DNA from 3 places in the Cloacibacillus evryensis DSM 19522 genome. Region 3 is predicted to be linked to each of the others. Evidence: riboswitches for the same ligand, from Rfam matches in the RefSeq annotation. Region 3 holds a riboswitch; each other region holds the start of a gene.
The links. Region 3 has a riboswitch for cobalamin ahead of CLOEV_RS02020 (methylmalonyl-CoA mutase family protein). Riboswitches for the same ligand answer to the same signal wherever they lie in the genome.

Region 1 (3,118 bases), 240 kb from region 3:
AGCGCGACAGAGGCAAGCTGTCCGTCGCCGGGCTTTGAGCCCTCGCGGTTCGGGAAGTTTCTCGTCGTATGCCGGATACTGAAACCGTGGTTCGCCGGGGTATCGCCCGCGCCGAAGCATGGCCCGCAGAAAGCGGTCTTGACCACCGCGCCGGCCTCCATCAGGTCGCTGATCGCGCCGTTTTTGACGAGCGCGAGCATGGCGGGCTGGCTTCCCGGGTAGACGCTCAGTGAAAACTCGCCGCAGCCGACATCTTTGCCCTTCAGTATCTGCGCCGCGGCGATAATATTGTCAAAAACACCGCCCGAGCAGCCCGCGATGATGCCTTGATCAACGTGGACGCAACCATCGTCCGACACCTTCTCGACAAGGTTAAGGCTGAGCCCAGGCGTCTCGATCTTGCTCAGCGCGTCTTTCTCGACCTGCCGGAAAATATCGCGTGGATTCTCGTTCAATTCATCTATTGTAAAGATATTGCTTGGGTGGAAGGGAAGCGCGATCATGGGTTTGATCTTGTCAAGCTCGACTATGATCGCGGCATCGTACCAGGCAACATCGGACGGCGCAAGTTTTTTAAAGGCCTCCGGCCGCTTGTGGTTCTCGTAATAGGCTTTGACCTTGTCGTCGGTCGCCCAGACGGAGGTCCAGCAGGCGGTCTCGGTCGTCATCACGTCGATGCCGCTGCGGAACTCCACGGGGAGATTCGCGATACCGGGGCCGACGAATTCCATCACCTTATTCTTCACAAAACCGTTCTTGAATACCGCGCCGATGATCGCCAGCGCGACGTCCTGCGGTCCGACCCCGGGGCGCGGCGCTCCGGTGAGATAGACGGCGACGACATCCGCGCGCGGGAAATCATAGGTACGCCCGACTAACTGCTTCACAAGCTCGGGGCCGCCCTCGCCGACGCCCATCGTTCCCAGCGCGCCGTAGCGCGTGTGGCTGTCCGAGCCGAGGATCATCCGGCCGCAGCCCGACATCATCTCGCGGACATACGAATGTATGACGGCAAGATGGGGAGGAACGAACTCGCCGCCAAACTTTTTCGCGGCGGAGAGGCCAAAGAGATGGTCGTCCTCGTTGATCGTGCCGCCGACGGCGCAGAGGGAATTATGGCAGTTCGTCATCACATAGGGAACGGGGAACTCTTTCATACCGCTCGCGATGGCGGTCTGGATGATCCCTACGTAAGTGATGTCATGCGAGGCCAGGCTGTCGAAGCGGATCTTATAATTATCCTCCGTGCCGGCGGCGTTATGCGCCGCGATGATGCCGGCCGCTATCGTACCGCGCGAGTCCTTTACCTTATCCTCCGGCAGCCACCCTAGCGGCTTGAACCCCGCGGCGCGGACCTCCTCATTGACGGCGGGAAGCCCCTTCTTTTCGATATCCTCCACCAGCACCGTTCCATTCAGCAGATACGCGCCCTTTTCGATCAGTTTGATCAAAATACTCATCCTTTCATGCCATTTTGTATATATTTTCGAAACTAACAGTTAAATTCTTTAAAATCAGCACATAGTCTTATTTTCAGGACATCCGGGAGACTAAATCGCCCTGACGGCAACTTTTGCGTTATATTCTCCTAATTAGCCTTAAATATACTCCGGTAAACTACATATCATTACTTTTATATGTAAAATTATTTATTTGTCAAGTTTCAATACACATGTCCCAACACCGGGAAGACAAAAAAAATGCCGCCCGCAAAAACGACCCCACGCAGACAACATCACATGTCCATCACATCAAAAGCAATGGCTCACGAAACAGCATCCGCCCGCGCAGATTCATTCCCCTGCGGTACGAACAGGTCTCCTGGCTTCCAGTCATCCTACTCTCGCATCTTCCCAGGCATAAGCCCAGTGATCTCGCGATTTCGTCATGGTAACAGTGGCGGGGCCGCTTTGGATTTTAACCAAATTCCCTTACTTTCGTACCGTTCAATTTTACAATCTCACTATATTCCCTCATAACATAAATGTCAAGGTATATTTCATCACGCTGATAAATTTTCAAATTATTTGCGTTAATTGGAAGATTTTGTAAATTTTTGTTGTTTTTTAAAAATTAACGACTATTTATGTCTGATATCTATCAACGATGCGCCTAATCATGGCGGACTTCTCTGTTGGGCGACAAGCTGCGAAAACTGCCATCGCAAAAAGACAAAAAAGAGGCAGAAAATCGTCGTCACGTCAGACACCGACATGAATCAACAATTCTCTGCCGCGTTTAAAAAGGTGAAGCTCCGCGGAAAATATCCTGGTTCCGAGCGTTATTCCCAGGGTACCATCTTACCGGGATTTAGTATGTTATTTGGGTCAAAAGCAAGTTTTACCCTGCGAATCAATTCTATCTGCGCCCTATCGATAAAAAGAGGGACGTATTCCACACGCTTCAGCCCGACGCCATGTTCCCCGGTGAGCGTGCCGCCAAATTTTATGACAACAGCGTAAAGCCTCCGCCTGGCGGCTTCAATAATTTCGCGCCATTCCCTCTCTTCCCTCTCCAGATATAAGGTCACATGCATATTGCCGTCTCCAAGATGACCATAAGCGGCATACTTGATTCCCGCGCCACGGCATAGATTCTCCAGCTCCTTCATAAAATCGGCCGCGCGGCTGGTAGGAATGACGACGTCCTCATTGGCTATCTGAATTGGAGCGTGCGCCCATACCGCTTCCGCAACGCTTTTACGCCCCTTCCACAATTTATCTTTTGTGGTTCTGTTATCCGCGACAAATACTTCCAGCGCCCCCTGTTTCAAACATATATCACCTACCTTCTCAATCTCATCGGCAAGGTGCTCCCTGTCATTTCCCTCATATTGCAATATCAAATGAGCGCCGGCCTCACGCGAAAACGGAAATTTCGTCTGAAGATATTCTTCTGTGAGCACCATCGATTGTTTATCAATGAATTCAATGGAACTAGGCACGCACTTCCCCTCCGTCATGACGGCCGGCACCGCTTTTATCGCGCTTCCAACATCGGCAAAAGGTACCAGTAAGTCCACAATAAATGAGGGGCAGGGCAAAAGTTTGAGTATTATCTTCGTCACGATTCCAAGTGTGCCCTCAGAGCCAACCATCAAATGAACAAAGTCATAGCC
Region 2 (3,118 bases), 2.0 Mb from region 3:
TCTTTGTATTCACGCTGCTGAAAGATATTCTGATGATAGTCCTCGCTCTGGCAAGGATATTCCTGCCTGCTGCGCCGCGTCTGCCGGCCTCTGCGGGGGCGGCTCTTATATTGGCCGTGATAGCCGTTTCCGTTTCGGTCTACGGGACATATGAGGCTCAGCGGCTGCCGCGCGTCAACGAGACGGAGGTCTCGCTGCCGGGGCTGCCGCCGGAGCTTCGCGGCTTTAAAATAGCGCTGCTCAGCGACATACACATAAGCGCCTCACGCCGCGCCGATTACGCGGCGGAGCTCGTGAAACGCGTCAACGCGCTTTCGCCCGACGCGGTCCTCATAGCCGGCGATTTTATCGACGGCGTGGTGCGCGACAGGAGCGCCGATATCGCGCCGCTCTCCGGGCTTTCCGCGCCCCGCGGCATCTACGGTGTGCTGGGGAACCATGAGTACTACTTCAACGCGGGGGAGTGGAAGGCGTATATCGAGGAGACTCTCGGCATAAAGATACTCCTCAACGAACATGCGATGATCGGGCGCGGCGGTAAAAATATCGCGGTCGCCGGCGTCGCCGATCTGGCGGCGCTGCGCTTCGCGGACGCCGAGGCGCCGGACGCGGAGAAGGCGCTTTCCGGCATTCCTGAAAACGTTCCCAAAATAATCCTCGACCACCAGCCGGGCGCGGCGCGAAGGAACGCCGCGGCGGGAGCCGACCTTCAGCTCTCGGGGCACACGCACGGCGGCATGGTCCCCGGGCTCGCCGCCGTCGTCAAAAGATTCAACGGCGGCTTCGTCAGCGGCTGGTATGATGTGGGAAAGATGAAACTCTACGTATCGCCCGGCACGGGGATCTGGAACGGCTTCCTGCTCCGTATCGGCGTACCCGCAGAGATAACGGTGATGCGGCTTCGCGGGGAAGAAAGTTAGGGAACCGCTGATTATATGCACTATCTGGTGCGTATAATCAGTGGTTCCCCGGACCGTGGCTTCAGCGCCTGCCGATCATCGACGACGGCGTACTGCTTAAAGACATGATATATTTTAAGAAAGAGCTGTAAGCCAACCGCGCGCTGGCCGTGCGCGGCGCACGCGGAATGTTAAAAGCCGCTCAGCCCTTTTGGGGGTGATACTCCTTATCCTTCCAATACCACCACTTAAGCTTTTCCTGCTCGCGCGCCTCATTCTCCGCGTAGTAGACCGCCAGCCGGAAGACATATAATACGCAGCGGTCGTCCGCGAGCCCTTTGAGGATGCAGTCTCGCTCAAAGAGGACTTCGGGATCTTTTCCCACCAGATCTTTGACGCAGTTTATCCCGATATCCAGCAGGTGTTGCTCCATGTTCTTGCCGATGCCGGGAATTTTTCTCAAATCGTTCTCCATCAGCCTCATCCCTCCACACCGCGAAGAGCCGCCAGTCCGGCGGGCGTTCCTGTCGTCGTTCGAAGTCTGTTCTCAACAACCGGCGGCCGTTCCGCCGGGATTTTCTATCTTGTTATCATTGTATCATGAGGCTGAAACAGCCGCTCCCCGCCGCGGCGAGATAAAAACTATGAAGATATGTTGCTGACAAAACCGCCTGTCATAGTGTAAAATAACAAAATAATGTAACGGAGTACAGACAGGGAATCCGGTGGAAATCCGGAACAGCCCCGCTGCTGTAACTGGGACGAAAGCGCACCATGCCACTGCCGAAGGCGGGAAGGCGCGCCGTAGGATGATCAGGAGTCAGAACATCTGCCGTATCCGTATGAGTTGTAGATCGCGAGGGCGAGGTGCAGCGTCTGCTTTGCGTATATGGCAGGGGCTCCGTCTTCGGGGTCTCTGCTTTTTGTTTATATACAAATAATTAACAGAAGGAGTGTTTTTATGTATCATCTGTGGAAGAAGACAGCGGGGGCTCTCTTATTCTTGTCAATGTTCGCGGCGCCGTCGTTTGCGGCAGGGGAAACAAAGAGCGCCGATGTGGCGGATGTGGCGGCGGTAGAGGTTACTGGATCGCGTCTCGCCGATTCAATAGCCGACGTCCCGGCGCAGACCTATGTCATCACGCGCGGGGAGATCGACGCCAGCGGCGCGCGCGACGTGCAGGACGTACTGGCGAGAGTGCCGGGGATCAATACGCTGCTGAACAACGCCTCGATGGCGCAGTCGAAGGGCGTAACGGTCAGAGGCTTAAATTCCGAAGTGCTGCTGCTGGTCGACGGCATTCCCTATATGGGGGCCGATTACGGCGTGGGAGCGGACCTTGGTTCGCCATTTGATCTGCGCAGCATCGCGCTGACGGACGTTGAGCGGATCGAAGTGGTTAAGGGAGCCGGTTCCGCCATCTATGGCTCAAACGCGGCGGGCGGCGTCATCAATGTCATTACCCGCAGATCCTCCGACAAGTCCGGCGGCAGTATAACGTTGTCGGGAGGAAACAGAGAATGGTTCCGGGGAAATATCCGCGGGACCGTGGTGCTCAGCAATGATTTCAGGGTCTTTGCGGGGTACACTAGAACGCAGGAGGGCGAGACAAAGATACGGCTGGCCGACCCTTCCACCGGATTATACGACAAAGCAAAAGATTATAAAGGAAACGACTATTCTTTCGGCTTTACAAAGGGACCGTGGTCGTTCCTCGGAGAGGTCGGAGATTTTAAATCCGTATGGGATTACACGGATGTCTTTTACGGCGGAGGGACCTCCGAAAACCGTCAGGAAAATAAATACAGGCGCTTTGCCCTTAATTACGCAGACGGGGCCAATACCGGCCGCCTGTACTACCATAAGACTGAAAGAGAGGTCTCCGACAGCTCCGGCGTGACTAATTACGAGGGCGATACGTTCGGTGCCACCTATAACCGCAGGCAGGAGATCGGAACGCTGCCGTTTATTTTCGGTATGGATTTCCGCAGGGAAAAGGCGGAGTATTCCAACAGCGGCAACCCGTGGGGGGACAACCTTCCGTATGAAAATACGAGAACCGAATACGCGCCTTACATAGAGACCTCCATTCCCATCGGAGAGGCGGCCTTTGACATCGGCCTTCGCTATGAATATTGGAATGTGGAAGACGGAGAAGACGCGCACGAGCTGATGCCGCGCTTTTCCCTGAATTGGGCGAACAAAAACGGTGTTCTCT
Region 3 (3,118 bases):
CTCGTGGACGTTCTCCATGATCTTATCGAGGCATTCGGCGGCGTGCTGCCTGTCCGTGAGTTCGAGGAACTTGTCCACGGAGGCTTTTCTCGCACGGTAGAGCTTTTCCCCGCCGGGGAACATGTTTTTGAGCGGTTTTTCAAGCGTGTTCGGGTACATGTTGGTGCCGACCGCCCTGTCCCTGCGGAAGGCGAGGTTCTTGAGGCGGTTCTTGAATACTTTTTCTATTTCGCCCTGGACGGCGCCCTTTTTCAGCGCGGAGTACATCCCGCCCTCGCCGTCGACGTCCTGAAGGAGCGCCCAGACGGCCGCGGCGCACTGTGTCGTGAGGCGCTCGACATACCACGAGCCGCCCGCCGGGTCGACGGGCTGGAGCATGTCGAACTCGGTCTGGAGCATTATCTGAATGTTGCGCGCGATGCGTTTCGCGATCTCGCCGCTTGGACGGATGGCGTCGTCGAAGCAGCTGACCTGCATCGAGTCGACACCGCCGACCGCGCCCGAGAATGCCTGGGTCGTCGCCCTCAGTATATTGACATAGGGGTCGTAGACGGTGGAGGTGAAGTGCGAGGTGCGCGCGAAGATGTCTATTTTGCCCCGTCCGTCGGCATCGACGCCGAAGGCTTCGGCGATCTGCGCCCAGACGGTGCGCGCCGCCCTGATGCGGGCGATCTCCATGAAGAAGTTGGTGCCGATGGAAAAGCTGAATTTTATGTGCGGCATGACCGTCTCCGGCTCAAGGCCGCGGTGGCGCATCGCCCTGATGTAGGCGATCGCCGCGCTCATAGCGTAGGCGGTCTCCTGGGTGGCGCTCGCGCCGCCGTTGTGGTAGACGTCGCCGCGCACCAATATCGTCTTGAGCTTGGGGGCGTTTTCCTCCGCCCATTTTATGGCGAGAGCCATCTCATCATAGAATTCGTCGATCGGCAGCGGGAGGTTTCCGCGCTCGGCAAGCTCTCCCAGGGGGTCGGCTCCGACGCAGCCTTTGGCCTCTTTGAGGCTCTCTTTGACGCCGGCGGCCCTGGCCTGAGCCGCGACGAGGGCCAACACGGGAACGGCGGAGGCTCCCGCGTAGATGTGGAGCGGCACCTTCGTAAAATCAAGATCTTTGAGCATCTCGTCCGCGTCGCGGAGCGTCGTCAGCGAAAGTCCCCGGTAGTCGTCTTTAAAGAGCGCCGGGTCGGGATCGCGCCCAAGCTTCGTGCAGTCGTCGAGCTCGAAGTTCAGGATGGTGGCGCCTTTGCGGAGCTCGTTTTTCACGGCCTCGTTCGCCTCTTCAGGCAGCACGTCCGAGGAACTCTGGGCGATCTTCCACGGCTCGGCGATGTAGCCGGAGCTCTTTGTTCCGCGCAGGAACGGAGGTTCTCCGGGCATGCCGCCGATGTTGAGCAGCTCTTCGTTGTCGGCAAGCGTATAGACCGGTTCAAGGGTGATGCCTTCGTAGGTCGGCGTGAACATCCGTTTGTCGAACGGAGCTCCCTTGAGGGCCGCCACCGCTTCGTCGTACCACTGTTCGCGTGTGGGAACGGCAAACTCTTCAAAGGAGACAGGCGGAAATTCGCTCATTTTCACCTCTGTTTCGTTCATATTACAGCTTCCCTTCCAGATAAAGTTTAAGCGGGCAAACAAAAAAGACCGCCTGCGGGCGGTCTTGCAAAAGTTGTCGGCGAGTAGATAAAGGTGTTTCTAAACGCACTCGACGACCCCCGCCCGCGCAGGGATTGCCGCAACCTCTATGCAGACCGGTCTCCTGGCTTCCGTTCATCCTACTTTCCGCGCCTTCCTGAGTCGCCTCAGTGGCATCGCGGTTTCGTCACGGTTACAGTGGCGGGGCCGTTCAGGATTTACACCTGATTCCCGAGCATCTGCATCAATACTACATTCTGCGTTTATGATACGCTTAAAGGGTCTGTTTCGTCAATCTTTTTCTTTTGTCTGACGTTTGTGAATATTTCCGCGTCAATTGCGGGGCGGTTTGCGCGGACCGAGAAAGTTTTGATCCGGCTCTCCGGCCGCCTCATCAAGAAAGCTGAAGTTCTTTGAAAAATCGGCGTTTATACTCGCGGGGATTGCTTAGTTATAATTTATTTTTGTCCGCCATTTTTTTTATATTTACTGTGAGAATATTGTAGAATAGATAGTGCTTAACAGTTGGTGAAAGGATGATAGATAAATGTGCGGAATCATGGGCTATATAGGGGACAGGGATACCACGAAGGTAATACTCGAGGGTCTCGCAAAGCATGAATACCGCGGTTATGACTCGGCGGGCATAGCCGTTATCAAGGATAATAAAATATCGGAGCTCCGCACCATCGGCAGGGTCTCGCAGCTTGCCGAGAGGGTCGCTAAGGAGCATTTCACCGGCGATTTCGGCATCGGCCATACGCGCTGGGCGACGCATGGCGGCGTGACGGAGAACAACGCCCATCCCCACGTTTCGAGCGACCATCGTGTTGTGCTCGTACATAACGGCATCATCGAGAACGCGCGCGAGATACGCGCCGACCTTGAGGCGCACGGGATAAAGTTCCACACCGAGACGGACACCGAGTCGGCGGTGCAGTATCTCGGCTACGTCTACGACGGAGACCCGAAGGCGGCGATCGTGAAGCTGACGAAGCGTATCCGCGGCGCTTTCGCGCTCGTCATCATGTTTTATGACAAGCCGAACGAGATATGGGTGGCCCGCAAAGGCTCCCCTCTCGTCGTCGGCCGCGCGGAGAATGAGGGGTTCTGCGCCTCCGATCCGACCGCGCTGCTGGAATATACGCGCGACGTCTGGTTCATGGACGACGACGAGATGGCGCAGATAACGAAAGAGGGCTGCAAGTTTTTTGACTTTAGCGGCGCCGAGCACGATAAGGCGTCGATGCACCTGGACTGGGACGCGGCGATGACCAACCGCGGCGCTTATCCGCACTTCATGCTCAAGGAGATACACGAGCAGCCCGAAGTGGTGGCGCACACGCTCCTGGGGCGCGTGGCGGGAGAGAGCGTCGACCTCAGCAAGGAGCTTGGCTGGACGGCGGAAGAGGCCGCGAAATGGAAGAAGATACACTTTATCGCCTGCGGCACCTCGCACTACGCGACGGTCGTCGCGGCGCGTATCATGGAG

Region 1: another riboswitch for cobalamin. It lies ahead of CLOEV_RS03140 (hydratase); the one in region 3 lies ahead of CLOEV_RS02020 (methylmalonyl-CoA mutase family protein).
Region 2: another riboswitch for cobalamin. It lies ahead of CLOEV_RS11365 (TonB-dependent receptor plug domain-containing protein); the one in region 3 lies ahead of CLOEV_RS02020 (methylmalonyl-CoA mutase family protein).

What each region holds. Positions count from the first base shown of each region.
Region 1 covers NZ_KK073872.1:724,218-727,335, reverse strand. Annotated here, with positions in the region: gene CLOEV_RS03140 (hydratase) at 1-1,460, opposite strand, end outside; cobalamin riboswitch at 1,797-1,954, opposite strand; gene CLOEV_RS03135 (FAD-binding oxidoreductase) at 2,282-3,118, opposite strand, start outside.
Region 2 covers NZ_KK073872.1:2,530,692-2,533,809, reverse strand. Annotated here, with positions in the region: gene CLOEV_RS11375 (metallophosphoesterase) at 1-920, shown strand, start outside; gene CLOEV_RS11370 (helix-hairpin-helix domain-containing protein) at 1,102-1,374, opposite strand; cobalamin riboswitch at 1,586-1,750, shown strand; gene CLOEV_RS11365 (TonB-dependent receptor plug domain-containing protein) at 1,909-3,118, shown strand, end outside.
Region 3 covers NZ_KK073872.1:483,850-486,967, forward strand. Annotated here, with positions in the region: gene CLOEV_RS02020 (methylmalonyl-CoA mutase family protein) at 1-1,587, opposite strand, end outside; cobalamin riboswitch at 1,724-1,884, opposite strand; gene glmS (glutamine--fructose-6-phosphate transaminase (isomerizing)) at 2,174-3,118, shown strand, end outside.